DNA from 4 places in the Pseudoalteromonas sp. NZS71 genome. Region 1 is predicted to be linked to each of the others. Evidence: predicted binding sites of a transcription regulator. Region 1 holds the regulator's gene; each other region holds the start of a gene.
What was found. The regulator sigma-54, encoded in region 1, starts transcription at its own class of promoters, with help from an activator protein. The targets are predictions, from matches to a motif close to GTTGGCACGNNNNTNGNNT.
Positions count from the first base shown of each region.

Region 2: a site for sigma-54 is predicted at 5,436-5,454, ahead of I6E85_RS13960 (CsbD family protein). Genes of this name have one in related genera too.
Region 3: a site for sigma-54 is predicted at 2,241-2,259, ahead of I6E85_RS04345 (EF-hand domain-containing protein). Genes of this name have one in related genera too.
Region 4: a site for sigma-54 is predicted at 5,060-5,078, ahead of I6E85_RS01010 (amidase family protein). Genes of this name have one in related genera too.

Region 1 is NZ_JADYWS010000008.1:141,893-149,915, forward strand. Features, by position in the region: gene I6E85_RS07380 (calcium/sodium antiporter) at 10-978, shown strand; gene I6E85_RS07385 (KpsF/GutQ family sugar-phosphate isomerase) at 982-1,953, shown strand; gene kdsC (3-deoxy-manno-octulosonate-8-phosphatase KdsC) at 1,954-2,505, shown strand; gene lptC (LPS export ABC transporter periplasmic protein LptC) at 2,502-3,056, shown strand; gene lptA (lipopolysaccharide transport periplasmic protein LptA) at 3,046-3,591, shown strand; gene lptB (LPS export ABC transporter ATP-binding protein) at 3,588-4,313, shown strand; gene I6E85_RS07410 (RNA polymerase factor sigma-54) at 4,383-5,882, shown strand; gene hpf (ribosome hibernation promoting factor) at 5,909-6,196, shown strand; gene ptsN (PTS IIA-like nitrogen regulatory protein PtsN) at 6,201-6,653, shown strand; gene rapZ (RNase adapter RapZ) at 6,672-7,517, shown strand; gene I6E85_RS07430 (HPr family phosphocarrier protein) at 7,560-7,832, shown strand; gene mgtE (magnesium transporter) at 7,958-8,023, shown strand, end outside.
Region 2 is NZ_JADYWS010000020.1:34,585-42,607, forward strand. Features, by position in the region: gene I6E85_RS13935 (diguanylate cyclase) at 1-951, opposite strand, end outside; gene I6E85_RS13940 (hypothetical protein) at 1,349-1,693, opposite strand; gene I6E85_RS13945 (nuclear transport factor 2 family protein) at 1,742-2,206, opposite strand; gene hrpB (ATP-dependent helicase HrpB) at 2,298-4,724, opposite strand; gene I6E85_RS13955 (group II truncated hemoglobin) at 4,808-5,221, opposite strand; gene I6E85_RS13960 (CsbD family protein) at 5,502-5,699, shown strand; gene I6E85_RS13965 (xanthine dehydrogenase family protein molybdopterin-binding subunit) at 5,769-8,023, opposite strand, start outside.
Region 3 is NZ_JADYWS010000005.1:51-8,073, forward strand. Features, by position in the region: gene rluB (23S rRNA pseudouridine(2605) synthase RluB) at 67-939, opposite strand; gene scpB (SMC-Scp complex subunit ScpB) at 936-1,526, opposite strand; gene I6E85_RS04345 (EF-hand domain-containing protein) at 1,678-2,199, opposite strand; gene I6E85_RS04350 (hypothetical protein) at 2,426-2,857, opposite strand; gene xthA (exodeoxyribonuclease III) at 3,098-3,904, shown strand; gene I6E85_RS04360 (energy-coupling factor ABC transporter permease) at 3,910-4,557, shown strand; gene I6E85_RS04365 (putative RNA methyltransferase) at 4,554-5,369, shown strand; gene yfbV (terminus macrodomain insulation protein YfbV) at 5,366-5,812, opposite strand; gene I6E85_RS04375 (acetate kinase) at 6,097-7,311, shown strand; gene pta (phosphate acetyltransferase) at 7,313-8,023, shown strand, end outside.
Region 4 is NZ_JADYWS010000001.1:242,209-250,231, reverse strand. Features, by position in the region: gene I6E85_RS01025 (alanine--glyoxylate aminotransferase family protein) at 1-1,208, opposite strand, end outside; gene I6E85_RS01020 (sulfite exporter TauE/SafE family protein) at 1,212-2,036, opposite strand; gene I6E85_RS01015 (gamma-glutamyltransferase family protein) at 2,024-3,625, opposite strand; gene I6E85_RS01010 (amidase family protein) at 3,622-4,824, opposite strand; gene I6E85_RS01005 (putative 4-hydroxy-4-methyl-2-oxoglutarate aldolase) at 5,231-5,713, opposite strand; gene I6E85_RS01000 (TetR/AcrR family transcriptional regulator) at 5,717-6,370, opposite strand; gene yddG (aromatic amino acid DMT transporter YddG) at 6,552-7,466, shown strand; gene I6E85_RS00990 (LytTR family DNA-binding domain-containing protein) at 7,527-8,023, opposite strand, start outside.

The DNA.
Region 1 (8,023 bases):
CTTAACACAATGGTTACCTCGTTTGTTATTTTAATTCTTGGTTTTGCAGCTCTTGTTTGGAGTGCAGACAGGTTTGTTTATGGCGCTGCGGCTCTTGCTAAAAACTTTGGTGTACCTACACTTATTGTTGGTTTAACCGTGGTAGCTATGGGCTCATCAGCCCCCGAAATGATGGTTTCAGCCTCTGCCGCTCTGGCTAACAAAACCGACACTGCCGTCGGTAATGCTGTTGGCTCTAACATTACAAACATTTTACTTGTGTTAGGTATTACAGCTCTATTTCGCCCTCTTTCAGTTTCATCTAGTACGTTAAAACGCGAAATGCCATTGGTAATGCTAGTATCTCTTGCTACTTGGTATGTCTTTTCGGATAACTACTTTTCATTTAATGAAGGTGTTGCACTTTTAGTTGGCTTTATCGTATTCATCGGTGGGTTAATTATTGTGTCTATGCGTGCAAAAAACCAAGATGACCCATTTGTCTCAGAAGCCTGCGACGACGTACCTAACGATGTACCTACAAAAAAAGCGATATTTTGGTTAGTTATAGGCATGATACTCCTACCTGTTAGCTCTCATTTTTTAATAGGTTCAGCTGTAGACATTGCAAAATACTTCGGCTTAAGCGACTTAGTCATTGGCTTAACAATTATTGCCATTGGTACTAGCTTGCCAGAGCTTGCAGCTTCGGTAGCTGGTGTACTTAAAAATGAAGATGATTTAGCACTAGGTAATATTGTTGGCTCAAATATATTTAATATTCTAGCGGTATTACCACTTGCAGGTATCATTAACCCTTCTGCCATTGACCCATCATTAGTAAGTCGAGACGTATTAATTATGATTGGTGCAACACTTGCTCTTATTATTATGTCATTGAACTTTAGAGGCACCCAACGTATCAATAGAGTAGAAGGCGGCTTATTGCTAATAGCGTTTTTGGGTTACCAAGGGTATATTTTTAGTCAAGTAGGGTAAATGATGGCAACGCTAAATTTTATTGAACAAGGTCTTCGCGTTTTAGATGTTGAGCGCCAAGCACTTAGTGATATTGCACAATATGTAGATGAGAATTTTAATAACGCGTGCCAATTAATGTACGACTGCGAAGGCCGTATTATTGTCATTGGCATGGGTAAATCAGGTCATATTGGCAATAAAATCGCGGCCACTCTTGCGAGTACTGGCAGCCCTGCATTTTTTGTTCACCCTGGTGAAGCAAGTCATGGTGATTTAGGTATGATCACTAAAAATGACGTGGTTATGCTTATTTCTAATTCAGGAGAGACCAGCGAAGTTTTAAATATCATTCCGGTTTTAAAACGACTTGGTGCCAAAATGATATCGATGACTGGCAATACGCAATCAACCATGGCGACCCTTGCTAATGTACATGTGTGTATTAAAGTAGAAAAAGAAGCCTGTTCATTGGGTCTAGCTCCTACATCAAGCACCACTGCAACGCTTGCGATGGGCGATGCCATGGCAGTTGCACTATTAGAAGCCCGCGGCTTTACAGCTGATGACTTCGCGCTATCTCACCCAGGTGGTAGTTTAGGCAAGCGCTTACTGCTTACTTTAAAAGATGTTATGCACGGTGGCGCAAATACACCTATTATTAGCGTTTCACAAACAGTTAAAGACGCCCTTATTGAAATGTCCGCCAAAGGTTTAGGCATGACAGCCATTGTTGATGAAAATCAGCAGCTCGTGGGATTATTTACCGATGGCGATTTACGTCGTATTTTAGAGCAAAGAATTGATATTCATACAACACAAATAGATGTTGTTATGACTAAGTCATGTACTACGGCTACACAAGATATTTTAGCCGCTGAAGCGCTTAATATTATGGAACACAAACGTATAAATGGCTTAATCGTCGTCAATGAGAAAAACCAACCTATTGGCGCATTAAACATGCAAGACCTATTAAAAGCAGGAGTGTTATAAATGCAATTTGAAGAACTCTATCAACCGCTGAGCGATGATGCAAAAGCACGCGCTAAAAAAGTAAAGCTACTTATATGCGATATTGATGGTGTATTTTCTGATGGCCGTATTTATCTTGGTAATCAAGGTGAAGAGCTAAAAGCATTTAATACAAAAGATGGTTTTGGCATTAAAGCGCTTATAAACAGTGGCTTTGAAGTGGCTGTAATTACTGGTCGTCATTCACAAATAGTGCAACAACGTATGAGCAGCTTAACCGTACAGCATATTTATCAAGGCCAAGAAAATAAGCTCATTGCCTATCAAGAATTAAAAGACAAACTCAACCTTAGCGATGAACAAATTGCTTATATCGGTGATGATGGCCCTGACATGCCCGTTATGGAATTAGTCGGCTTTGCTGTTGCAGTAAATGATGCCCATCCACTTATTAAACGTTTATCACACTATGTAACGCAAATGCCTGGCGGCTTTGGTGCAGTAAGAGAGCTCACCGACTTACTTATGCTTGAAAATGGTAAAGCGTTGACTACACAAGGCACTAGTTCATGAATGCAGCGCGCATAATATTAAGCGTTTTATTCATTAGCTGTATGGTTTGGCTTTGGTACCCTTATTTTACACAACCAAATATTTTGCCTCAGACTGAGCCTGAAGTTATTGCCAAGCCTGATTACATAGCCATTGAACTCAAACAAACAGCCTATGACGAACAAGGTACAATCAGCCACAAAGTAACTGCGGCTAAAATGGAACTATATCAGCAATTAGGTTTCACGTTTTTTGAAAAACCCATTTTTACTTTATATAACGAAAAGCAAACGTGGCAAATAAATGCAGACGAAGCAACATTATACGAAGACAAACAATTAATTTTAGAAGGTAATGTGGTTGCCAAAAACTTAACCGATAACGCCATGATAGACAAAATCAATGCTGATAATATTCAGGTAGATATAAAGCTATTAACAATGCGCTCGGAGCAACCCGTTATCATCACTGGACCCAATTTAAAAATCACCGGCAAAGGCCTAGAAGCCGACTTAAAAACCGAAGTGATAAAACTAATTAACCATACGCGAACCATATATTATGACCAATAAAATATTAAAATCACTTATTATTCCTACACTTATACTAGCATTTAATAGCAGTGCTGCAGAGCCAAATACACAGCCTGCTGCAAATCAAATATCAATAAGCGCCGATAAGCAAGAAGGTCAATTAAAAGCTAATGTCGGGATTTTTGAGAAAAACGTTGAAATTATTCACGGTAACCGCCGTATTACAGCCGACCGTCTCGAAGTACATAAACGCGATGAACTTGGTGATAATAAGCAATTATTAATTGCCACTGGTAGCCCTGCCCACTTTGAAGAGAAGCAATCAGACGGCACGACTATGAGCGCCAGTGCTGACGAAGTACGTTACGATGTATCTAAGCGTTTTTTAACGCTTGTTGGTAATGCACAGGTATCGCAAGCAGGACAAAAAATAAATGCTAAAAGCATTACCTACGACATTGAGCAACAGCTAATCAGTGCCGAAAAAGATGAAAACTCAACTGACCGCGTTCATACAATTTTAGTACCCATTGAAACTAAAAAAAGTAAAAAAAGCGACAAAGGTCAACCATGAGCACATTAAAAGCAGAACTATTAGCAAAGAGCTATAAAGGCCGTGAAGTTGTAAAAAACGTTGGCCTTGAAGTAAAAGCGGGCAGTATTGTTGGCTTACTTGGCCCTAACGGCGCAGGCAAAACAACCACGTTTTATATGATTGTAGGCCTTGTGCCTAGCGATAAAGGTAAAATATCGATAGATGATAACGATATTACTCTTTTACCTATGCATAGTCGTGCTAGATTAGGCATAGGCTACTTACCGCAAGAGTCTTCAATTTTCAGAAAGCTAACTGTTTATCAAAACTTAATGGCTATTTTAGAAACGCGCAAAGAGCTAAATAAACAAACTCGAGAAGATACACTCGATAAATTATTAGATGAATTTAGCATACAACACATTCGCGATAGCCAAGGTATGGCATTATCAGGTGGCGAACGTCGTCGTGTCGAAATAGCACGTGCGCTGGCAGCAGATCCTAAATTTATATTACTGGATGAACCGTTCGCTGGTGTTGATCCAATTTCAGTATTAGATATAAAGAAAATAATAGAACATCTTAAAAATCGTGGGATTGGAGTATTAATTACCGACCATAACGTAAGAGAAACCCTTGATGTTTGTGAAAAAGCCTACATTGTTTCTCATGGGGAGCTGATTGCATCAGGTACTCCAGAACACGTATTAAATGATAAAACAGTACGCGATGTTTACTTAGGCGAGCAATTTAGGCTGTAACATTTACGCCATGTCTTTAAGCATCTGCTAGTATTAATTATAACAACATAAAAGGATTGTTAGAGATACATGAGGCAATCACTACAGCTGCGCATGGGCCAGCAACTTACAATGACTCCACAGCTGCAACAAGCTATTCGTTTGTTGCAACTCAGTACATTGGATCTCCAGCAAGAAATACAAGAAGCTCTCGACAGCAACCCGCTATTAGAGGTTGAAGAACAAGACTACTCAGAAGATGCTGCTGGCAAAAACGAGCAAAAAGCTGATACCGATGACATAACTGTTAGCGCATCTGCCGATGATGCTCCAAGCGAATACGAACAAGATAGTGGTGAAGCACTTGCGAAAGACACGCTAAGTGACGACATGGCTATGGATGTTAGCTGGGATGAGTACATGAGTGCCGCTCCTGCAGCATCATCGGGTCCAATGCCTGAAGATGAATCAATTTATCAAGGTGCCTCTACAGAGACGCTCCATGAGTATTTAATGTGGCAGTTACAATTAACGCCATTTAGCCCTACAGACGAAGCTATTGCTATTGCCATCGTAGAAGCAGTTGATGATTCAGGTATTTTAACACTAAGCTGCGAAGAGATTTTAGAAAGCTTTAATCAAGAAAACGAAGATGATAACGAAGTCGAACTTGATGAAATTGAAGCTGTATTAAAACGCATCCAACTGTTTGATCCTGTTGGTATTGCTGCACGTAGTTTACAAGAGTGTTTGTGTATTCAGCTTAATCAGTTTGATAAAGAAACACCTTACATTAATGAAACAAAAATGATTTTAACCGAGCATATTGATTTATTAGCTGCTCGTGACTATCGTACATTAATGAAGAAAACCAAGCTCAAAGAAGAAGAGCTTAAAGAAGTAATGACATTAATCCATACTCTTAGTCCTAAGCCAGCAGATACTATTGTAAGAGAAGAATCTGAGTATGTTATTCCAGACGTGTCAGTTAAAAAAATTAAAGGCCGCTGGGTTGTTGAGTTAAACCCAGATAGCATGCCTAAAATTCGTGTTAATAGCCAATACGCTGCAATGTCTCGCACTGTGAAATCGAGTGGTGACAGCCAGTTTATTCGCTCGCATTTACAAGAAGCTAAATGGTTTATTAAAAGCTTAGAAAGTAGAAACGACACACTTTTAAAAGTAACTAATTGTATTGTTAAGCAACAACAAGGCTTTTTTGAACACGGCCCTGAAGCAATGAAACCAATGGTTTTAAATGATGTTGCTGAAATGGTAGAAATGCACGAATCAACAATTTCGCGCGTAACAACTCAAAAGTATATGCATACACCCCGTGGTATATTTGAGCTTAAATACTTTTTCTCAAGCCATGTAAGCACCGAAAACGGTGGTGAATGTTCATCTACAGCAATTCGTGCACTTATCCGCAAATTAATCGCTGCAGAAAACTCAGCAAAACCATTGAGTGATAGCAAAATAGCGGATATATTGGCTGAGCAAGGAATTAAAGTAGCAAGACGTACAATCGCAAAATACCGCGAATCTCTGGCTATTCCACCGTCAAATCAACGTAAAAGCTTGATCTAAGACGCAAAAAAAAGAGGGTAATGCTTATGCAACTAAACTTAACTGGTCGTCACGTAGAATTAACCGATTCACTAAGAGACTATATTAATACCAAATTTGCGAAGCTAGAAAGACACTCTGATCATATTAATAATGTTCATGTCATTCTCGATGTAGAAAAATTAAATCAAAAAGCAGAAGCCACAATACATGTAAGTGGTGCTGAGCTATTTGCCTCTACGGAACATCAAGATATGTATGCCGCCATTGACTCGTTGATCGACAAGCTCGATCGACAAGTAATTAAACACAAAGAGAAGCTTGCTCGACACTAATATGATGAAATTAAGCTCACTTATATGCCAGGACTGCAGCAAAGCTGCGGTCCTTTTTAATAGCAAAAAAAGAATTTTAGAGTTCATTAGCGAACTTGCTCACGACAAACTTCCGTATTTACCGCAACAGGATATCCTTACTGCTTTAATGAGTAGAGAGAAACTGGGTAGTACAGGTATTGGCCGTGGCATTGCCATTCCTCATGGTCGAATGAGCGGTGCAGAAGAGCCTTTAGCTTTAGTACTCGTTAGCGAAACTCCAATAAATTTTGATGCAATAGATAATCGTCCTGTTGATATTTTTGTCGCACTCATCGTACCAGATGGCGATAACCAACAGCACTTAAAGACTCTCGCAACCATTGCTGATAAACTAAACAACAAAGATTTTTGTAAACAGTTACGCTGTGCAAAATCAGATGCTGAGCTTTACCAAGTTATTGTCGATCAATCATAGTTTTATAAAGGGTGTTAAATGGAGTTAATTATCATAAGCGGCCGTTCTGGTTCTGGAAAGTCGGTTGCTTTACGCGTTGTAGAAGATTTAGGCTATTATTGCGTAGATAATATTCCAGTTAACTTGCTTCCTTCATTAGTTCGCAGTGTGTCTGATAGCTACGATAAAATTGCTGTTAGCATTGATGTGCGAAACATCCCTAAAGAGCAAGATGAATTTAACGATATTCTTGAATACTTACCAGGCTTTGCAAATCCTACGTTATTTTATTTAGATAGCGACGATCAAACGTTGATAAAACGCTTTTCAGAAACACGCAGGTTACACCCACTATCAATTGACTCGCTGCCTCTTGATTTAGCCATCAAAAAAGAAAAAGAATTACTTGATGTATTAATCACCCGCGCCGACTTTATGATAGACACAACTGATTTAAGCGTTCACCAACTTGCAGAATCTATTCGTGAAAAGATTTTAGGTAAAAAAGATAAGCAACTAATTGTCACGTTTGAATCGTTTGGTTTTAAACACGGTATACCAAAAGAAGCAGACTATGTATTTGATGCGCGTTTTTTACCAAATCCACACTGGGAACCTGAATTAAAACCTTTAAATGGGTTAGATCAACCCGTTAAAGATTATTTGGCCAATCACAGCATAGTGCAAAAATTCACATGGCAAATTCAAACATTTGTACAAACGTGGTTACCGCACTTAGAGCGAAATAACCGCAGTTATTTAACCATAGCTATCGGATGTACAGGCGGACAACATCGCTCTGTATATTTAGCGCAAACTATCGGTGAAAGTTTTGCAATGACACATCCCAATGTAAAAATTCGCCATCGTGAACAAGAAAAATAATAGAGCTGAATAATCACCTGTTCAGCTTAGGTAGAGTAAGTTATGCACTGTGAAGACACTTTTTTAATAAAAAACAAATTAGGCTTACACGCTAGAGCAGCTACTGTGCTTGCGCAGTTAGCAGTACAATTTGATGCGACAATCACATTATTTCAAGATGATAAAGAAGCCGCGGGCGATAGCGTACTTGCACTAATGTTACTTGAAAGTAGCCAAGGCAAAGAAGTAAAAGTTGTATGCAAAGGCCCCGATTCTGAGCAAGCTTTACATGCTGTTGGAGAGTTAATAGCACAACGTTTTAATGAGCAAGAATAAACAGTTATAAAAATAATGCTCGCATTACTAACGCCTCAACTAAAACAGATATATAAATACGGTTAGTGACGCCAGTTAACTCACCTCTCCCCATAAAGTAATATAAAAATTTATAAAGGACGCCAATGCCTGAAGCTTTTGAACAAGATTACCCACTACAGCAACTAAAACAAGTGACTAAGTCACTCAAT
Region 2 (8,023 bases), on a different contig from region 1:
CCTCAAAGGCTGCAAATCGTTTTTAACCAACATTGAATTAATAGCGGACGCACCGTTAATAAGTGGTTCAATAAAGTAACGATTTACAATATAGAAACTCAAAAGTGACATTACAAAAAACATTAACAAAATAAGTTTTAAATAGTGATCAAATAAAACTGGCAGTGTTTGATGGTGGTGCTTAATGTTCAAAGCAAGAAGTGGATTACCGTTTATATCTAGAATCACCCTTTTCCTTTGAGTGGCAATGTCCTCTCCTTGGAGGCTCCCTTTAAGCGTCGCAATATCGTTTAAAGAACTAGCCTGTTCTATTTGTGAGTAGCTAAGCTCCACTTGTGCAATCTCAGCTAAGGACTTGATCAACGACGGTCTTACTTTTTTTATAAAAACAATACTACCAACAGGCTCACCTGTTTTATCTGTTCGCTTTATTACATGCGATGCAAACATGACAGGGCCGTCCGCTGTTTGCAAAAAACCAGAATGGCTTAAACTGTTGTCGTCTTCAGAGGCTTTTGAATTAGGAATAATTGAGCGGTTTAATTTATTAACCTGTAAATCTAAATCAGGCGCATCAAACTCAGTATGTTTAATATAATCATACGCTTGCCCGTAAACCATATTAAAGTTTATATCGTAAATAAACACACCATCAATTTTGAGAGAGTAGAAGGTGTCACCTACAAAGTTTGAATCTACATATTCTACGTCAAAATCAGCCATGTAATTATAGGTATCGTCCCATACGGCGTAGTCATAATTGAGTGTTTCTAAAAATATAAACTCTCTATCAAGCGCAATTTTAAGACTTAATAATTCACGATTTTGATAATCTTCAATACTAGTGTTTATGGTCGGCAGGCTAAAGAAATAGCGGTACCCAACTAATAAACTTGTTACAAAGCACATTAAAATCAAAGTACCTATTATTACAAAAAATCTTAATGTCATAGTCTCTATCTAATCGTGTGAAATTAAGTCAAAGCAGCTTACATTTTTATATTTTAGACTCCCTGTACCTAAATAATAAATAATTAGCTTCTTACTAAAGCGTAGTATAAATTCATGAGCAGGAATAAACAAAGTTTACTATTAAATTTTATAGCGTTAAAACTTTAGCCCTTTCAATAACATATTTAATATAGACATAAAATCATACCAATTCGCTTAATTAAGTGGTCTATTTTGAGGGCGGAAAAACGTGTTGATAGCTAGGCAAAAAATTCGCTATTTAGTTGTTCTAAATGAGAATTTTTTAACGCAGGTAGCGACACGTTTAGCCCCGCAAAATGATTAAGTATTATTGCGGATTGGTATTACACATTTAAAGTAGTACAAAAAGCTGAAATTATTCCACTACAGAAAATTCAACTTTTGATGGAGACGAACTCGCAAGCTCCAGTACTTCGTAATAATTTAAACCATCTATTTTTTTGCCAATAATAAAGTAATTCATTTCGTTCATCATGGTCGGGTCGCCCAAAACATCTTCTGCGCTTTGCACCTCAGAAAATTGAATTGTAATTAAGGCGCCTATAAAGCGCATTAAATCTTGAGATTTTAATGTCTTTAAAACTTTATTAACTCCCGCCTGAGTTGACTCAGGTGTAGAGCCATCAAATCTAAAATCACTTTTTGTACTAGCGCATGCACTAAGCATTAATATTGATAGTGCGATAAGTAAATGTTTCATATATATCCTTATTTGTTTTATTAGTTATTCGTTTATTCGTTTATTCGTTTATTCGTGATACTTGCGGATCATCGCCACTTTGCCGTTTTCAATTTCAATCACTTCCATCATTGTGGAGGTGTATTCTATTGGCTGCTTACTTTGCGGGTGAATGCCCTTTGCATGACTCTTATAACGAATAGCAAAGCCTGTATCATTAAACACAAATGTATTAAGCAGTGTGCTTTCAAACAACGTGTGCGCACCTAAGTAAAAACTCATACCTTTGCGCATCTGCTCTTTGCCATCAGGAGTACGTAAGTCATCCGGTTGATACGGAATATGCTGATTACCAATATCATCGGTTAACAATGCAAGATAAGCCTCAAGCTCTTTAATACCTGCGTTAGGTGCTTGTGTGGCGGTCATTGTTTTATGGTACTGCTGCGCAAACGCGTTTAAGTCGAGTGGCTTTTCAGCATACGCCGAAAAAGCAGTTACTAGAGCCAAGCCTAACGTTAAAAGTAACCTCATTGACTATTCCCTGTAGCTAAAAATATTTTATAGGTACATTACATTAGTAAGTTCAATAATCAAACAAAATCAGTTTTAAGTGAATTATCACCTACATTTTGCTCTTTACTCTGTTGGTTGCAACGCTGTTGGCAGGATCGTCTGGCCAAAAATGTTTAGGGTAGCGGCCTTTCATTTCCTTTTGCACGTCGCGGTAACTGCTAGCCCAAAAGTGCGCTAAATCTTGAGTAAGTTGCAGTGAGCGTTTACCCGGCGATAGCAACTCCATAAGCAGTGGCAATTTACCGTTGGCAAGCATAGGCGTACTGGTCAAGCCGTAAACTTCTTGCATACGCACGCTTAGCTTTGCGGGGCCGTCAAGTTGGTATTCTATTTTTATATTTGAGCCACTGGGCACTGTTAAGCGCAGTGGTAACAGTGCTTTTAAAGCTGTTTGGTGTTGCCAATCAAAACAGTTTTGTAATGCCTCAAGGTAGTTAAACTTTTTAAGCTGTGTGAGGGTTTTAATATCTTCTAAAAACACGCCTAGCCACTGCGCTGCATTTTGAATAAGTTGTTGCTCATTTATTTGTGGGAATTTATCAGGCATTAAATTACTTGCTAAGCTCATACGTATCAGCAATTGCTGCGCATCAGGTTGCTCGTTAAATAATGCAAAGCCATGTTTAGCAAATAAGCTAAGCCACGCTTTAGCACGCTCGCCCTTATCTAATTTTTGTTTACTAGGCTGGCTGGTGAGCGTTATAGCACCAAGCTTTACTTCATCTTGATGAATAAAACGTGCTGATTTTTCGTCAAACTCACAGCGAGTAAGTTCACTAAATAAATGCGGTAAAAATTCTTGTAACTCAAATGGGTTAAGCGCGGTGGCAGCAAATATACGCCCTCCTTTGTGCCCGCCCATGGTTGCTATAGCTAAGTAATCGTCGTTGTGCCAGTAATCGGCATTTAACTCAGCACCTGCACCGTTGGCAAGTAGGTAACCATTACCGCGTTTTTTAGCAATACGATCTGGGTATGCCAATGCCACTAGCAAACTAATATAATGCGTATTTAATTCGCTGTTTTCGTCTTTTACTTTTAAGCGGCTTTGCCAATATTTTAACTGTTGTTTAAATACCGGATGCGGACGTTGCTGTTGGCTATGCAGCGCTAAACTCAACTCGTTTGGACTATTTACTCGGCTCTCAAGTAATGCCACTAAATAAATAGCAAGGCGATAAGTACCAGGGAGTTGGTCATCAAGTATTTGGGCTTTTAGTAGCATATGCGCCAAACGAATATCAGCACCAAAACCTAACATTTTACTGCCAAGCGGTGTGAGCTTACCTTTGCTATCAATAGCTTCTAGCATGTTAAGCAGGTTACTTGCCTGCTCGCATTGTTGCTCAGTGGGCTTATCGAGCAAGGTTAGCTCATCAATACTGGCTCCCCATTGCTTTGCCTCAAGCATAAGTTGGCTTATGTCTGATGTGAGTATTTCGGGATTGTCGTGGCTATTACGTCGTTCAAAAGTTTGCTTTGAGCCAATTCGATAAACAATGCCCGGCTCTATTCGCCCTGCACGCCCTGCACGCTGCACAGCAGATGAGCGCGATATACTTTGTGTTGTGAGCTCAGTAACCCCTGTTTTTAAATTAAAGGTCGCTGCACGGCGCTTGCCGCTGTCAATTACAATGCGTATGCCTTCAATAGTTAAACTGGTTTCGGCTACATTGGTGGTAAGCACTACTTTGCGTATGCCATTTGGCGCGGGAGCAATAGCAGCTTGCTGATTGGCTTTATCTTGCTCGCCAAATAGCGTTACTACTATACAGTTACTCGGTAGATCGGTGAGTGCTTGTTGTACACGTAGTATCTCAAATTGCCCAGGTAAAAATACCAATGCGCTACCTGTTTGTTCATTAAGTGCTTGTTTTATTATGCTAGGAATTGCATCAAGCCAGCGGCTTTCATCTTTTATGGGTATGTATACTTCGTCTATTGGGTAGCTGCGACCGCTTGATTGAATTACAGGGCAATCAAAAAACGCTGTATAACGCTCAGTATCAAGCGTTGCCGACATAAGCATAATGGTTAAATCTTCACGCAGCGCACTTTGGGTCTCGAGCGCAAAGGCAAGTGAGGTGTCGGCTGCAATTGAACGTTCATGAAATTCATCAAATATAAGTAAATCTATATCGCTTAATTCGGGGTCGTTTTGCAGCATGCGCGTTAGCATGCCTTCGGTAACTATCTCGAGGCGCGTATTCGCGCTTACTTTACTCTCGCCCCTAATCCGCAAACCTACACTTTGCCCAACACTTTCGTTTTGGCACTTTGCTAAGTAACTGGCAATATTACGTGCAGCTATTCGGCGTGGCTCTAGCATTACAATACGTTTAAAATGCCCATCGCGCATTAGTTGCAGCGGCAACCACGTAGATTTACCCGCACCAGGTGGCGCTTGTAATAACGTAATAGGATTACTTTGTAATGTAGTAACGAGTTGTTGATATATGTCTTGAACCGGCAGCACAGCTATTTACTCTAAATTACTTTGCAGGCATTGTAACAAAAAACCAAAGCCTAGCTGCGGTTGATGTTTATTAATAATTGCTATTAACTACCCGATACCATTCTAATTCGATCTGCAGGCACTCGTAATTGCTGCATTAAGTAAATTTTAAATGGTGCTTCGTAAGGTTGCTCATCAACCGCTTTTTGCATGCACAAAAGCCATGCGTCACTTTGCTCAATTCCTACATGTAGATGTTTGTGCGCTTGAGGAATGTTAATACTGCCAAAATGTTCAGCGTATAATTTAGGACCACCTAACCAGCCCGACAAAAAGTAAGCAAGTTTTTTACGCGATGCCAATAAGTCTTTTGAATGCATACTCCTTATATGTTCAGCCTCTTTTAAAGCGTCCATATTATCGTAAAACGCATTCACCAATTGTGTAATACCTGCTAACTCACCTGCCATTTTGTATGAGCAGTCACCCACTCCGTATTCACACGTTTTTGTATTCATAACTCACTCAGGTTAACTACTTTATTTAATACCTGCATATTAGCTTAAAACAAAAATTTAAGAATGAGTTACATCAAAGCGGCGTATCTTATGTCAGCAATAATTACAGGCTGCTATGTATATTTTTTAATAAAAAGCGCAATATTAAAAACAAAATCGCTCAACATAAAAATATAACCAACTGATAATAAAAGCAATAAAACCATTATTATTCATTGGTACAAGGCTTGCTACTTTATAACTGACAGTTAATTCACTAACCTAAAGTAAGGATAAACTTATGAACAGCGATCGTATCGAAGGTAATTGGAAAGAACTTAAAGGTAAGGCTCAACAAAAATGGGGCGATCTTACCAACGACGATTTAGATAAAATTGAAGGTAGCCGTACAGAGCTAGTTGGTAAAATCCAGCAGCAATACGGTAAATCTAAAGAAGAAGCAGAGCGTGAAGTTGATGAGTTTGAAAAAGGTCGTTAAACCGCGTTAACCGCTTTTAAAAAAACCGCCATTTGGCGGTTTTTTTTGTTTAAGCTGTAGGTTATTTAGCTACGCTTTTAATTGGTTACCAATCGGTAACTGCCTAATACGCTTTCCGCACGCTGCAAAAATAGCATTACATAATGCTGGCGCATAAACTGGTGTAGACGGCTCGCCTACTCCTGCTGGTGGTGCATCACTTTGTACAATTTCAACGTCAATCTCAAGAGGTGCGTCGCTCATACGCGGTACGCGATAATCATGAAAATTACTTTGCTGTACGCGCCCTTTATCAAAGGTAATACCATCGCTGATTGCAGTTGTAATCCCATAAATAGAGCCACCTTGGGTTTGGTTTTTCACGGTGTCGGTGTTTACAACAGTACCCGCGTCAATGGCAACCCACGATTTAATCACTTTTAAATCGCCAGCATCCGACACTTCTACCTCAACTACCGTAGCTACGTAAGTTAAAAAGCTTCTGTGTGCTGCTATGCCTAAACCTCGACCTTTAGGAAGCTCTCGCCCCCATTTACTCATGTCAGCTACTTTTTCAATAACATGGCGCAGTCTGCCAATATCTAAAGGATAAACCGCTTTATCGCCACCGTAATTATCGTATGTGGCATTTTGCTCGGTTACATCAACAATACGACTCGGACCTATCGTGTCTAGTAAATAGTCTTTTTGGTCGCGACCGGCTTTGTGCGCTGCTTCGCCAATAAATGACTGAATAGCAAAGGCATGAAAAATATTTGATACAGAACGCATCCAACCAATTCGTGCTTTGGCTTGCGCATCACCGTTTTCTAACTTCATGTTAGGTGTGTTAATAGGGTTATCGGTAAATCCTAAGCGCAGTTCAAAGCTCCCTGGCGTAGTCGCCCCTTCTGAAAAGGTAGAGGTAATAGGTGAAAACGCGGTGCGATGTAAATACGATTCTATTGCGCCATTTTTATCTAGTGATGCTTCAATGTGCTGAGCCGAAACTGCATGGTAAAAACCATGTTGTATGTCGTCTTCACGCGTCCATTGCACACGAATAGGCTTGCCTACTTTCATTGAAAGGTAAGCTGCCTCTGCTGAAAAGTCAGGTTTTGACTTACGCCCAAAGCCGCCTCCTAACATGGTAACGTTAACGTTAATTTTGCTCTCGTCCATGCCAAGCATTGCAGCCACTGTTTTCATATCGGCTTGTGGATTTTGCGTAGCAGCCCATATATCAACACTATCTTTGTTGTACATAGCTGTTGCACAAGGCGGCTCCATTGGTGCTTGAGCAAGGTGCGGTGCGTAATAATCAGCTACGAGTTTATTGCTCGATTTAGCCAACACGCCCATGGCATCGCCTTTATCACGTATGTTTGCCTGTGGAGTTTGTACTGTTTTTAGTAATGACTTTTTAAATTCTTTTGAATTGTAATCGCCATTTTTGCCATCATCCCACACTACTTTTAATGCTTTACGCCCTTGCCATGCAGCCCATGTGTTTTTAGCTATAATCGCAATTCCGCCTTTTGGCTGAAACTGCGGCGCGCCTTTTGGTGCAAGAATTTCAATAACATCTATAACGCCGTTTATCGCTTTTGTAGCACTAGCATCAAACGACTTAACAACACCGCCTACTACCGGCGGGCGTTCAATTATAGCCACCAGCGCTTGTGGTTCGCGTACATCGGCTGCAAATATAGCTTTGCCTGTTACTAAATCGGCTAAATCTATGTGCGCCATACCGGTATTAATGTAGCGCCATTCTTTGCGTGTTTTAAGTGTTAGTTTGTCAGCTTCTGGTGGCGTTATTGTAAATGCTAAGTCGATTAAATCTTTATAAGTAAGTGATTTACCTGAGCTGTGAGTAACAACGTGCTGTACTGCGGTACATGTTTCTGGTTTTACACCCCAATGCTTAGCGGCAGCAAGCTGCATCATGTAACGCACACTTGCGCCCATTTCACGCAGGCGCTGCATGTTGTAGCGAATACTGCGCGAGCCATCGGTATTTTGATCGCCGTATTTAGGATCGCCCTTACCCTGAATAACAATAACCTTATCCCACGCGGCTTCCATTTCATCGGCAACTATTTGTGCAATCGCGGTGCGAATTTGCTGACCCATTTCAGAGCGATGGCACGTTATTTCAACCATGCCGTCTGGGCGCAGTGCAATAAATAAGTTTGCGCGTTTTGCCAGCTCAGATGGCTGCTCTAACACACCCGCAAATGCTCTTGGCGCACTGCCTACAAAATAAGTACCGAGTACTAACGCACCTATCGCACTGGTTTTTAAAAACTTACGACGGTTTAAATCAAAGTATTTGTTATCTT
Region 3 (8,023 bases), on a different contig from region 1:
AAGCATGCTTAACTGAATGGTGTTAGCAATTAGCGGCTTTTTTGTGTTCAATAAATAACTAATTGATTATTTACGTTTAGTCGGCTTAACACGCTGATTGTGTTTTTTAACTGCTTTACGAATTTGGTTGATTTTAGCGCGTTTATCTTTGCGTTTTTCGGGCATAACAGAAAGCTTAGTTTGTGTTTCGCGGCCTAATTTAACGGTTTTACGCAAGTAGTTTACTGTTTCTAAATCATACTCCATCCAACCACCTTGTGGCACGCGCTTATCAAGCTCTAGTTTACCGTAACGAATACGAATAAGACGAGATACTTCCGCATCTTGAGACTGCCATAAACGACGAACTTCACGGTTACGCCCTTCATTTAACGTTACGTTAAACCAACGGTTAACGCCTTCGCCACCCATAGGGGTTACAGTCGTGAATTTGGCTGGACCATCTTCAAGCTCAACACCACGTAGTAAGTTTTTAACCGTTTCATTGGTTACTTCACCAAATACACGTGCAGAGTATTCACGCTCTACTTCATAGCTTGGGTGCATTAAACGGTTTGCTAGTTCACCATCGTTTGTAAAAAGCATTAAACCCGATGTATTGACGTCTAATCGACCAACCGCAATCCAGCGATCGCCATCAATACGAGGAAGTCGGTCAAATACAGTACGACGCCCTTCAGGATCTTTACGTGTGCTTAACTCACCTTCTGGTTTGTTATACATAATCACACGACAGATTCGGTCTGCTTTTTCTTCGATTTTTACACTGTGTCCGTCAACACGAATCAAATCGGTTTCTTCAACACGGTCACCTAACTTTGCCACTTTACCGTTTACACTAACGCGGTTTGCGTCAATGTATTTTTCCATTTCACGGCGTGAGCCTACGCCTGCACGGGCTAAGACTTTTTGTAACTTTTCACCTTGTATAATACTCATTCGGATGGTTCTCTCACAGAAGGATCGCTCAATAACTGGTTAATTTTACTTTGCTGCTCTGTTGGCAACGCAGGTAAATTTTCAAGTCCAGTTAACGAAAAATAATCTAAAAATTGCTTAGTAGTTGCATATAAAGCCGGCTTTCCCGGAACCTCTTTATGCCCTACCACTTTAACCCACTCTCTTTCGAGTAAGGTTTTAATAATATTCGAACCCGTAGTAACACCTCTTACTTGCTCAATTTCGCCGCGTGTAATGGGCTGCCTGTATGCAATAAGTGATAATGTTTCCAGTAAAGCACGCGAGTATTTTGGTGCGCGTTCTTGCCACAAGTTATTTAACCAAGGGCTTAAACTACTGCATGCCTGAAACCGATACCCACTACCCACTTCAACTAAGCGAATACCACGAGTTTGAAAATGTTCTTGTATTGTATCTATTGCGTCATTTATTCGTGCCATAGAAATAGCTAAATCTATTAATACGATGTCTTTGAGGTGGCGTTTACTAACAGGCTTATCTGCAACAAAAATAGCTGCTTCAATGATCTCAACTAGTTGTTCATCACTAATTCGCCGACCCGCCATACACACTCTTAACAAATAAAAATACACAGCCATCTATTATGACAGAACAACACCAAACTAGGAAAATATATCTATCAAATAACTAAATTTAAAACACAAAAAAGCCAGTGACTAGCACTGGCTTTAATCTTACTTACTAAAATGGTAACTATTAGTTACTTTTAAAAGCTTCTAATGCATCATCTTCAGCTACTGCGTTACCGTATTTTTTAATGTAACCCATAAACTCGCTTTTACTGATGCGCTTATCTTGGTTTTTATCCATGTAACCAAAATGATTTGAAATATCATCATCGTTACCTTCAACTACCGAGATATAGCCATTGCTGTCGTTATCTAAGCTTGAAAAACTGCTTTCAATTTTATCGAATTTAGCAATTTCAGCTTTAAATGCCGACTCACTTACTTCAGAATCAGTGGCTACTTTGCCATTATTAAGCTTCATATAAGTGTTAAATTCTTTGCGGCTAATTTCGTTATCCATATTGGTATCAATATTTGAAAAATGGCCCCAAATGCTATCGTCATCAGCTTCAACTTTTGAGATGTAGCCATCGCTATCATTATCTAAACTTGCAAAGTCACTGTCTATTCTTTCAAGACCTTGATTAGATGAACAAGCCGCTAGGCTTAATGATGCTAAAATAGTGGCTGCTAATGTTAACTTTTTCATAAGACGTATCCTTCGTAATTAATTAAATGTCACTTTAACTAATACAAATCCAATGCCAATAATAGTTAACTTATAATAATCAATAACTTAATCTCGGTCGGTATATTTATTAAACAGTTTCAATAAGTTAAGCTTGCAAGCTTTGCAAACAACCTTGTAATTTTTGCAAAAAAATGCCCGGTAAAAACCAGGCATTTCAATTTTACTTATATAGTTAAGCTAACAATTAGATTGCTGCGTTTTGGTAGCGTTTAACAAACTCAGTAACGTTTTGACCATTACATTTTAATGAGTTTAGGTTACCAATTTTTTGACGAACAGGTGCTAAACCTTGTTTTAAAGCCGTCATACATAATTGAGTTTCTTGTTGGGCGTCTTTTGCAAATACTTCTACTTTCTCAACTGATGCGTTGCTTAATGTCGTTTTTTTAGCAATATCACGAATATCTTCACCATTACATAAAATGCTTTTAGAAAAACGAGATAGGTAAACACCGTGCTGGGCAGCTTCTTTACGAGCAACGCTAAAGCCTTCGTTTGCACTTAGTACACATAAATTAGACTCAATTTTGTTATCTTGGCTAAAGTAAGTATTGCTTTGAGCTGACGCAGTTGCAGATGCTAGTAAAGCAGTGGCTAAAAGTAGTTGAGTTTTCATGAGAGATCCTATTTGAACGAGCTAAAAAAGTGAATTTCGCGCACTATATATTCAATAAAGTTAAGTTCAATTGAATTTTTTATTTATTTAAATAATTAATATTGTATTCACAATGTTTAAACTTTACTCATCATTTGATCAACATTTGCGCAGCTATTATCTCAATTCAGTCATGTTATGTACGCGTATTTACTGATACAATTTAATCTATTAAATAGAACCAATTTTAAGGTAAATTTTATGAAAGTGATTTCTTTCAATATCAATGGTCTGCGTGCTCGTCTTCACCAATTACAAGCAATTATCGACAAACATCAACCAGACGTTATTGGCTTGCAAGAGATTAAAGTTCACGACGAAGCATTCCCATTAGAAGATGTACAAAAAATGGGATATCACGTCTACTTTCATGGTCAAAAAGCGCATTATGGCGTAGCTATGTTATGCAAAAAAGAGCCTAAATCGGTCTTAAAAGGTTTTGCCACCGATACAGATGAATCGCAAAAACGCATGATAAGCGTCACTGTTGAACAAGAAAACGGTCGCGACCTTACTGTCATGAATGGCTATTTCCCACAAGGTGATAATATTAATCACGAAACTAAATTCCCTTATAAACGTCAATTTTATAAAGATTTAATGACACACCTTGAAACCAATCACACACCCGATCAAGACGTCATCGTTATGGGTGATATCAACATATCACCTACCGATTTAGATATTGGTATTGGCGACGTAAATGCTAAACGTTGGTTAAAAACGGGTAAATGTTCTTTTCAACCGGTAGAGCGTGAATGGCTTGCAACATTACTTAATTGGGGTTTTAAAGACACCTTTAGAGAGCAAAACCCCGAAACAGACGATCAATACTCGTGGTTTGACTATCGCTCTAAAGGGTTTGTAGATAATCGAGGACTTCGTATAGATGTAGTGCTTGCAACCAATGAGCTTGCAGCACGCTGCATAGATACAGGTATTGATTACGAACTTCGCGGTATTGAAAAACCGTCAGATCATGCCCCTATATGGTCAACATTTAAGTAATTATTATGCTAAGCCTAACAATACAGGGGCTACTTTGGGCTCTTGTAATTATTATTGCTCTATTAAGCTTTGATAAAAAAACATATAAAACATTGCTTAGTACGCCCGTCCGTCAAACTAGCGTACTTGCGTGTGCGTTAGTGTTTGCAGTGCTTTGGCGAATAAAGGCTGGCATTTTAACTGGCCTTGATTTACACATCCTAGGTGTTACGGCTGCTACATTAATTTTAGGCTGGCGATTGACTATTTTAAGTAGCCTACTTGCCACAGCCCTACTCGCTGCCTTTGGTCAAATTGAACTTGAGCTGTTACCAGTACAACTGCTTATTGGTGCGTTTATTCCTATTTTATTGAGCTATCTTGGCTTTATAATTAGTTACCAATATTTACCTCGTCATTTTTTTGTTTATATATTTGTTTGTGCGTTTATAACCGCAGGATTTATAGCCTGTATAAAAATAAGCCTAGGTGCTTTATTTTACTTAGCTATAGGGCAATACAATTGGCAAGAACTTGCAGATAACTACGTTTATTTAAGTGCCATAATTTGGTTTCCTGAAGCAATGCTCAACGGCATGGCTATAACAATTATGATCACCTATCGCCCGCATTGGGTAAAAACTTTTTACGATAAGGACTACCTAGGCTCATGAGTCTTGAATATCAATGCCCGCTGTGTAACCTAGCACTTTTGAAAACTGATTCAACACTTCGTTGTGCTAACAACCACAGCTTTGATTTTGCTAAAGAAGGCTATGTTAATTTACTGCCTGTGCAACAGAAAAATTCAAAACAACCGGGTGATTCACTTGAAATGGTACAAGCCAGACGCGCATTTTTAGAGCGTGGTTATTATGGCTTCTTACAACGAAATCTTAGCGATATAATTAGTAATATAAGTGCGAATACTATTATTGATTTAGGATGCGGTGAAGGGTTTTATACCCAAGCAATCGCAAATAAAACAAATGCTGTTGTATACGGTGTCGACATTTCAAAATCAGCGGTTAAATATGCAGCTAAGCGCTACCCTAATTGCCAATTTAGTGTGGCATCAATCAGCCAAGCGCCCTTTAAAAGCCAATTTGCTGATGTACTTGTAAGTGTATTTGCACCTTTGTTTGAGCAAGAGCTTGAACGCCTAGCAAATCAAAACGCAATATTAGTGGTTGCAAGCCCAGGACCCTGTCATTTAAAAGAGCTAAAATCGTATATATATTCAGAAGTAAACGAACATACTGAAATAGCCACTCCAAAAGGGTTTCAAAAATCAGAGCAGATCCTTTTAACAGAGCATGTAGCGCTTAGCTTTACTGATATTAAAAACTTAATAATGATGACGCCATTTGCATGGAAATTTAGACCCGAGCACTGGACAGCACTCGAAGAAAAAGGTGAACACACTGTCACCTTATCGTTTTATATTACTCAGTTTACCAAAATAGATAATGATGTAACTCTCTAAAACTGCTCTTTAGTAAACGCCCTGTCCATTTTATCAAACATATCTTTAAGTAAATTGGCAAGCTCCATATAACGGGGCTTGTTATCACTTAACTGCGTTTGATATCCATTAGCAGCCATTTTAGTGTACAGCTCGTTATACCATTTTTGCATCGCAGGCTCTAAAGGCGTTTGCGCTCGCTTACCTAACCAAAACAAGCCTTGTAATGGTAGAGATATAAAAAATAATGCACTCGCAATGGCTTGTGGTAAAAAATCAGAACCTAAGTAATTTAGCTGAAAAAACAATGTTAGCATGGCTAATATTGGCATTACTGTAATGGCAAGCTCAGTCGCTCTAATTACTCTAAACTCTAAAAACAAAGGCGCAAGCTCTTTGCGCATTGGCCATTTTTTACCATACAAACGGCCAGTTTGTAGTTGTGACATCACACTTTTTTGCATCATGACTCCTCACAGATACTGCTTTTAAATACAATGGAAAAACGAGCTATACGCAAAGTGTAACACAAAATGAAAGAGTTACACTTTCTCAGTAAAACAGCTTAAATTTACCTTTTAATGGCGAACAATCCTAACTTAAACATCTTAATTAAGGTAAAGTATTTAACATTGCGTTAACCACTTTGCAGTTGAACACTCAATTGTTTTAGCTTTATTTAATACCGTAAGTGTAACGATTACGTACTAACGTTTACTTACTAAATTTGTTTATGGAAATTGAATCTATGCCAACAACCTCTCCTGAATCACAACACGTTTTAGTTTTAAATTGTGGTAGCTCTAGCTTAAAGTTTGCCATTATTGATGCAAACGATGGTCACGAAATTATTTCAGGCCTTGCAGAAAGCTTAGGCGCCAAAGCGCCCTCTATTAAATACAAATTTAATGGTGCTAAAACAGTTATCGACTTAGCGACTAATCAAGCACATGCTGAGGCTATAAATACGCTTGTAAGCTTAATAAAAGATCACAAATTAGACGAGCAACTTATCGCAGTGGGCCATCGTGTAGTACATGGCGGCGAGCACTTTACGGAATCGGTATTGATTGACGAAAAAGTAATTGCAGGCATTACACAGTCGGCAACGCTTGCGCCGCTTCATGGGCACGCTAATTTACTAGGTATATCGTCGGCGCAGGCATCGTTTGAAGGTTTGCCACAAGTCGCGGTGTTTGATACTGCATTTCACCAAACTATGAATGAAGTTGCCTTTCTTTACGCTCTTCCATATAAGTTGTACACCGAGTTTGGTGTTAGGCGTTATGGTTTTCACGGCACAAGTCATTTTTATGTTGCAGGGCAAACAGCAAAGTTACTTCAGCAACCTATCGAGCAAAGCAATTTTATTAGTGCCCACTTAGGCAACGGTTGTTCTGTATGCGCTATTAAAAATGGTAAGAGTGTTGATACCAGCATGGGACTAACGCCTCTAGAGGGACTGATAATGGGCACTCGTAGCGGCGATATTGACCCTGGTTTATTTAATTTTTTAACCACTCAACTTGATTACACAGCCCAGCAAATTGATAACCTACTAAATCAAAAAAGTGGCTTGTTAGGTATTAGCGAGCTTTCTAACGATTGCCGTACCATTGAAGAAGCCGCTATGGTCGGTAATAAAAAAGCGATACTCGCAATTGAAATGTTTTGCTACCGCCTTTCAAAACAAATTGCAGCGTATATGGTGCCATTACAGCGCCTTGATGCTGTTATATTTACTGGTGGTATTGGTGAAAACTCAGATATTATTCGTGAAAAAGTAATTACACAACTTGCCTTTTTAGGCATTAATTGTAATCCGCAAGCCAACCTCAATGCGCGCTTTGGTCAAGAAGGCGTTATTAGCTGTAAAAATTCACACATCAAAGCAGTTGTAATGCCAACTAATGAAGAATGGGTTATTGCCCTTGATGCTGCAAATATTGTAAAGGAGCTTTAATATGGCACGTCGTATTATGTTAATTCCTGTTTCTACCGGTGTGGGTTTGACGTCGGTATCAGTTGGTTTAGTGCGTGCACTTGAACAAAAAACAGTTAAAGTTAACTTTTTCAAACCAATAGCTCAGCCACGTTCTGGTGAAACAGGCCCTGAAAAATCAACACAAATAGTCACTCAAGGCTCACCTATTAATCCCCCAATGCCTTTTGCACTTGATTATGCTGAGCAAATGATTGGCGACGGTAAAGGTGATGACCTACTAGAGGAAATTGTTGAACGCTTTGAAAGTAAAATAAACGACGACGAAGTCGCTATTATTGAAGGTATGGTACCTACTCGTCGTCAACCTTATGCTGGGCGTGTAAACCGCGAAATTGCGCAAACACTCGGCGCCGAAATTGTATTTGTACTTACCCCAGGTAATTACACCATTACTCAAATAGAAGACCGCCTTGAAATTGCAGCAGGTAACTACGGTGGTATCGATCATCCTCGCGTACTGGGCTGTATTTTTAATAAAGTAAATGCGCCACTTGATGATGAAGGTCGTGCACGCGCCGATTTAGTCGATGCCTATAAACCTGAAGAGCTTGAAAACGAGTTAAATCGTTTAGCATCCCTACCTATTTTTAAAAAAAATCCGTTTATGTTACTTGGTGCAATCCCGTGGGATTTTGACTTAGTAGCCCCGCGCGTAAAAGACTTAAGCGCA
Region 4 (8,023 bases), on a different contig from region 1:
GCAATGGCGGCTTCGCCTTTAGGGCCTTTGTAACCGTTGGCATGCAAGCAAGCGTCTAAGCTTGCAAGTGTTTGTAATACGGTATCTTTTCGGGCGTTGTAGCCCATAGTGCCAATACGCCAAATTTTGCCATGCAGTGGCCCAAACGAAGTGCCAATTTCTATTCCAAAATCGGTTAGCATTTGTCCGCGTACGTGATCGGCATTAATGCCCTCGGGTATATAAACACCCAGTACATTGTTCATTTTATGTGTTAAATCGCCAAATACATTTAAGCCGAGCGCTTGAATGCCTGTTAGCATGGCATCGCCATGTAATTTGTGGCGCGCTACGCAGTTATCCACGCCTTCTTCAATGACTATGCGGGCGCATTCTGAGGCGCAATACAGCATGCTGGTGGCTTCGGTATGATGGTTGAGGCGCTCCTCTCCCCAGTAATTCATGATCATACCTAAATCAAAATAGTTAGAGCGCACAAAGGGCTCTGTGCCGTCGATATGATCGGCTGTGCGAATACCTGCTTCTACCTTTTTACGTTTTTGGATCCACTCGGCGCATTTGTCGCTTAGTGTTAATGGCGCAGACCCAGAAGGACCGCCTAAACATTTTTGCAGGCCAACAGAAAGTGCATCGAGTTTCCATTCATCGGCAGGAAGTTCGTTGCCCACAATAGAGGCGGTGGCATCGCAGTAAAATAGTACATCGTGCTTTTGGCAAATATCGCCAATATGCTCAAGAGGTTGGTTCATGGTGGTGGATGTATCGCCTTGTACCATAGCAAGTACATGGGGTTTTACATCAACAATGGCTTTTTCTATTTGTTCTGGCGTAAACACTTCGCCCCACGGTACTTCTATTGTGTGCACCTTTGCGCCAACGCGTTCTGCTATTTCAGCAAGTAGGTGGCCAAAGCGCCCCATAATTGGCACTAGTACTTTATCGCCTGGGCGTAAAATTGAGCATAATACGGCTTCAATACCCGCGCGCGATGTGCCATCTATTAGCATGGTCCATTCGTTTTTAGTTTTAAAAATTTCGCGGTAACGTGCCATGGTTTCGTTCATAAAACCGGTCATTACTGGGTCGTATTGACCTATAAGTTGCGCCGACATAGCACGTAAAACACGAGGATCTGCATTAATTGGACCTGGTCCCATTAATAAACGCTGTGGTGGGTTTAAGGTTTGAACTTGCGTGTTATTAAACATATTTTAGGCTCCCAGAGTCTGAATAAGCATGCGAATGCCGGTTATCATTAAGACAACGGCAAAAGCGCGTTTTAGTTGTTTTTGATCCAGCTTACTACCAATTTTTACGCCAATAGGCGCAAATAAAATAGTCAGCGGAATAATAAGAAAAAAGGCAGGGAGGTTAACTAACCCCCACGTACCTAGGGGAGCATCGGTTGGCGTTGTGCCAATACTTAATAAGGTAATAACACCTGGTAGCGCAATCAATAAACCAAAAACGGCCGCAGTTCCTACTGCAACATGGGCGCGTACATTAAATGCGTTTAGCATAGGTACGCCAATAGTACCGCCGCCTATGCCAATCATTACCGACAAACCACCTACAATACTTGCCATAACGCCTTGACCAAATTTACCTGGCAGTTGTTTTACAAGCGCAGGTGCGCCGGCTCTAAATAACATGTTTAAACTGACTAAAATAGCAATGCAGGCAAACATGAGCACTAATGCGTTACCGCGAACGGTATGAGCAATAATACTACCGACTACCGCCATAACTAATATAAACGGTGCCCAGTATTTTATTAGCGCAAGGTCAATATTTCCTTTGCTATGATGCGAGCGAATAGATGAAAGCGAAGTAGGTACTATGGTTGCAAGTGATGTGGCAGTGGCTATCATCATTGCCGACTCTGGGCTTACGCCAAAACCTTGCAGTAAAAAATACAGCACAGGGACGATAACAATACCGCCGCCTACACCAAAAAGTCCTGCTAAAATACCGGCAAAAATACCGGTTGCTATTAAGGCTACTATAATTGGCCATTGATTTATTATTTCTGACATTGTGTTCCTGCTGTAGTTACTGTTGCACGTCCATCTGAACGAGGATCTGTTGCAGCTTCAAGGCTTGTAGGTGTATCTAAAATAGCCCCAGCGTGCCCCATCATTTCGTTATTATTATCAACGCTTACCCAATCGTGGTCACGTTGATTTAATTCATGTTCTATATGAAAAACTAACTCTTTTTCAATTTTTAAATTTGTACTCGTATCGCCCCATGTGCGCCCAAGTAACCAACGAGGGTCGCTAATGGCTTGGTTTATTGATTTATTTCGCCATGCGTAGCCTGCAAAAACAGCGGCTTGGGTTTGTGGTTGCCCTTCACCGCCCATAGTGCCGTAGGCAAGGCGACGACCATCGCTAAACTTTGCCATTGCTGGGTTAAGTGTATGAGCCGGCTTTTTATTTGGCGCAAGGGCGTTAATATTGTTATCCGCATCAATACCTTCATTGTTTAAACTAAAGCTTAAACCACGGTTATTCCACACAAAACCGCCTTCGCTCATTAATATTCCGCTGCCAAATTCCCAATAAATACTTTGAATAAAGCTGACTAATTGGCCGTTTTTATCTCTAGCTGCCATCCACACGGTATCGCCAGGCTCTGCGCTAAAAGGCCATTTTTTGGCTTTGGTCATATCAATATTATTAGCAAGTTGGCTTAAGCGATTATCGGTTAGTGCGTTTTTATAATCGTCTCCTAATACTTCAGGGTCAGCCCAAAGAGTAGGGCGATGGGTAAAGCTTTGTTTGGTTGCCTCAACAATTAAATGCATCCAGTCGGCATCGGTTTTAGCTTTGTGTTTTAGTTTATTTACGGCACCAATTATTTGCAGTGAATGCACGCCTTGTGTTGGTGCGGGTAAGTTATAGCAATCAATACCTGATAAGTTTGCATTTAGCGCAGTAACGACCTCGGCTTTAGTATTTGCAATATCACTTACGGTAATTGAGCTACCTGCTTTTGCTAAGTCGGCGGCAAATGAGTTAGCAAGTGCACCTTCATAAAATGCGTTTAAACCCTGTTTTGCTAAGTGTTCAAATGTTGCTGCAAGTTTAGGGTTTTTAAAATGCTGACCTGCTTGCAAGGGCTTACCATTGGGTATATAGAGGCTTTTAAACGCGTCATTGGTATTATTTGCAGCAGCTAGCTTTTCGCAGCCTGCTTGCAAGCTTTTTGTAACGGTAAAGCCCTCGCGAGCAAGTGCAATGGCGGGCGCTAAAATTTTTGACAGTGGCAGTGCTGCGTGTTCATCTAGCTCAAGGGCTTTTTGCCAACCGCGTATTGTACCCGCTTGAGTCAATGCGCTTAGTCCGCCGCGCTCTGGTATTTGTGTGAGCGTGTTATAAGCACTTGTATTACTTGCAGCTCGGCCGCAGGCGTCAATAGCGATGGGCGTTTTTTGGTTTGGGTTATCGATAAGCCAAAAGCTATCGCCACCAATTGAGTTCATATGTGGATATACAACGCTAATAGCAGCGGCAGCGGCTACCATAGCCTCGGTGGCTGTACCGCCTTGTTTTAGTATATTTATACCCGCCTCAGTGGCCGAAAAATGAGACGCGGTAAATGCAATGTTGTGTGTGGTCATGCCGGTGTGTCCTGTTTAAAGTGTGCAGCAAGGTGCTTAACGCAAGCAAGTAGGCTTTTATCGTTACCGTGGCTCATCATTAATGAAAAACCATACGGATGATCATTTGCTAAATCAGCCAGCGGTAAATGCACTTGCGCTGAGCCACTAAGTCCTGCAATTGCCGAAAGCGTAATAATTTGCATGCGTAAGGCGCTTGTGTCGGCGCCTAATTTAGGTGCGGTTGTGGGGGTGGTTGGCAAAAATAAACAGCTGTTTGTATTTAGGTTTTTAGCTATTAGTGTTTGCCATTGGGTTTGTACTTTTAGTGCTTCTTGTTCTTCTTGATCAGTTAGGGCAAGCGCCATATTAAAACGTGCCGCAATTGCTGGAGCAAACTGGGGAAGTTGCCCCGGCAATTGAAGCCAATCTTTATGCGTTTTTGCGATTGCTCGCCCTTGCAGTACTCTAAAACTATCAGCAAGTTCATTTAATAAGTTGCTGTTAGGTAGTTCAAATTCTTTATGGTGCTTAAAATTAGGCTTGGTTTTTTCAAGCAATTGTTTAAGTGGGGCTTGTAAAGCAGGGTCAACGAGTTCAAATAACGGCTCGCAAATAACTAAGGTATCAACGTTATTAATAGCTTGATTTGGTAGCAGTACATTACCTACATCGCTTAATAGCTCGGCGCTTTGGGTAAGCCAACCTATGGTATCAAAAGGCGGAGCCAACGGTATTAGGCCGTCTTTTTCAATCACGTTATGGCTTGGCCTTATGCCATATAAACCACAATAGCTGGCGGGTATTCTAATTGAGCCGCCGGTGTCGGTGCCTAAGCCAGTATCAGCTAAGTTTGCAGCAACGGATGCAGCAGACCCCATACTCGAACCACCGCAAGCATGCCCTTTTAATTTAGGATTTTGCGCAGCGCCATAATGTATATTATTACCCTCTAAGCTATAAGCCAGTTCGTCAGTATGGGTAAAGCCTATAAAGTTACAACCAGCGGTCATGAGCTTATTAACCGAGCTTGCCGTATTTTGAGCCGGTTTAGCTGTTTTAAACCAGTGTGGGTTGCCTGCGCTGTTACGCTCGCCCTTTACTGCAAATACATCTTTTACAGCTAAGCGATTGTTTGCAAGCACCCCAGAGTGGTTTGTTTGCCACAGGGTAGGACCGTGATTGCAAAATATACCTTTGTTGTTTTTTTTATCACTCATTTGCAGCTCATTATTATAAAACTGACCAAGTACTTACTTATTAAGTTAAGAGTGATTAAAAAGCGGGCTGGTTATTATTATAAATACCAATTTTATTAAAAACATGTTCATTCTATCGGATTAAATAGCGCATTCACTGCGTCATTTTCTTCGCGTTATAATAGATCACTAATTTAATGCAATTGCTAAAGCTGTGCTTTTTAATCGGTAGTTTTGATTTTATAGTGCTTAGACTAAGCAAGAGGAATGCCATAAATTAAAACCCTGTCCAACTGGTCAGGTTTTGTTGGGTTGTATGAGATTTGTAAATGTGGGCTATAAAAATAGTGAGATTAAAATGAGCTAAAACAAACCAACTTGGTGCGTAGGTGCACCAAGTTGGTCTCTATTTATATGGTTTTGAGTGCTAAATAAGCGGTGTTTTACTGATGATTAAACCATTAATATCGGCGTAAACCCAATCGTTAGGTTCAATAGTGGTGCTAAGCATGGTAACAGCTTGGTTTTTATCACCAAAGCCGCGCTTTAAGGTACTACGCGGTGTAGAGCCTAGCGCCATTACAGGTAAGTTCATTGTGGCGAGTATTTCAATATCTCGGCAACAGCCATTTATTATTACGCCTTCCCAGCCATTATTTAGGGCACGCTCAGCCATAATATCGCCTATAAATGCAAAGCGTTTGCTCGCAAAACCGTTTATAACCAATACTTTACCTTCACCATTTTCATGCAATATATCGGCGGCAAAAGAGTTGTCTTCTGGGCAGGTAACGGTAACTACTTTGCCATAAAACGTGGTTTTTTTACCAAAGTGATAAAGGCCGCTGTCTGCTACTTGTACGTTATCGCGATGATCGTCAAATAAATCGGGAGTAGTAAAGGATGTCATGGGTTAAGTCTCACTTTGCTCAGGTATTTTAAGACCAATACCTTTTAAAATTATGTGGGCAATTGATTGCGTAATTTGTGCCACATCGGTTTCGTCGTACTCTAATTTGTTCATTACGAGTAAAACCTCAGCCTGAAAGTCGGCGTAATATTGCGTGGTAGACCAAATAGTAAAAAGCAAATGGTAGGGATCAACCTTATCCATTTTATCTGCGTCCATCCATGCTTGAAGTACATCAACCTTTTGTTTAACCCAAGGGCGGGTATTGGTTCTAAAGTAGTTTTGTAAATAAGGGGCACCGCGCAGTATTTCACTAGCAAATAAGCGAGATTGCATTGGCTGATTTACGGCCAGTATTACTTTGCTTTTAATATAGTTATAAAGCACGGTAGCTGGATCGTCGTTAATTGTGACGTTATCGAGCCCTAAGTTCCAATTAGCTATTATGCGGTCGATCACAGACTCGTACAGACCATCCTTACTTTTAAAGTAATACAAAATATTAGCTTTTGGCACCTGCGCTTCTTTAGCAACCATGCTCATACTTGCTCCGTCGTAACCTAGTTGCGAAAACAATTGCTCGGCGGCATCTAAAATTAGTTTTTGGTTTTTCTCGCGTGTCACTTCTTTTTTATTTGGTTTTATTTGTGTGGTCATTGTTGAGTTTGCGTGTTTAACGTATTGATTGATTGTAGCTTTACTGACCAAAAGGTCAATTACTAAAAAGGGTGAATGTTAAAAACAGGCGAGAGGTTTAAGCTATTAACTTTAATTGTTTAATTAAATAATTACTGTTAGTTTAGTTTCAAATTTACGAGTAGTACTTTTGGATTGGCAAATGGATTTTATAAGCAAAAATAAATATACACTATATGGAGTCGCTGCAATATTACTGTGGAGTTGCTTAGTTGCATTACTACGGGATATTTCTGAGTTGTTTAGCCCCATTGGTGGTGCTGCGGCTATGTATTCTGTCAGTGCGATATTTTTAATTTTGGTTATGGGAGTGCCCAAGTTTAGTAGTTTTTCGAAACGCTACTTGGTAGTAGGTACTTTATTATTTGTATCGTACGAAATTTGTTTGGCGCTTTCTATTGGTATGGCAAATAGTCGTCATCAGGCAATGGAAATGGCGGTTATTAATTATTTATGGCCCACGCTAACAATATTGCTCTCTATTATTATTGGGCGCAAAAAAGTAAGTTACTGGGTTTACCCAAGCATGATTATTGCTTTTTTAGGCGTTGCTTGGTGTATTACGGGCGATCAAGAAATGTCGGTCGATACGCTTGTTACTAACTTTGCTGATAATCCTGCTACTTATTTAATGGCATTAGCTGCAGCGTTTATATGGGCTATTTATTGCGTAGTTACGCAAAAGCTGAGTAATGGTAAAAATGCCATTACGTTATTTTTTACTGTTACGGCAATGAGTTTGTGGGCGCAATATGGTTTTAGTAATGAAGCGCCATTAACGTTTTCACTGGGCTCAAGCATGACGTTATTATTAGCTGGTGTAGTCGTGGGGAGCGGTTATGCACTGTGGAATCAAGCTATTATTGGCGGTAACTTAATGCTGTTGGGTACGCTTTCGTACTTTACACCGGTGTTTTCTACTATTATTTCAGCGCTGTATTTATCTATTACGCTGAGTGCTTCGTTTTGGCAAGGGGTTGTACTGGTAACAGTGGGCTCGCTAATTTGCTACTTTGTAACGCGAGAAAAGCCGCAAAGGTTAAGTGCTAAAGTTTAGAGTCGCTGATAGGGGGAGCTTAAAGTTATGTTTTAGGTAAACATAAAATAAGATCTCAGGTTAAATAATGTCGCGCACTTGTTGTTTAAATGACTTGCCAATTTTTACTGACACGCCTGATGCTAGTTGAACGCTTTCATTACTTAACGCAACCACTTTGTGTTGGTTAATAGCGTAAGATTTGTGGACTTGAATAAATGAAGTATCAAGCTCTTGCAATATGTATTTGAGAGTGCAGCTTGCAAGTAATGCTTTTTCACCTTGCCATACTTTTACATAATTTCCATACGCTTCAAACATGTCTATGTCGCTTAATTGAATTTTATGTTTTTCACGATCGATTTTAAGCGTAATAGTCAGAGGTGCCTTGGGATTTAGCGTTATGTGTTTTCTTTTTTTCCGTACTTTATTGAGTGCTTGTTCAAGGCGTTGCGCAGAGACTGGTTTTAGTAGGTAGTCAGTTACGTCAAGTTCAAAACCGGCTAAAGCATATTCTTGATACGCACTAATAATAATCACTTGTGGTCGATTCGCGAGCACTTTGAGTAATGCAATGC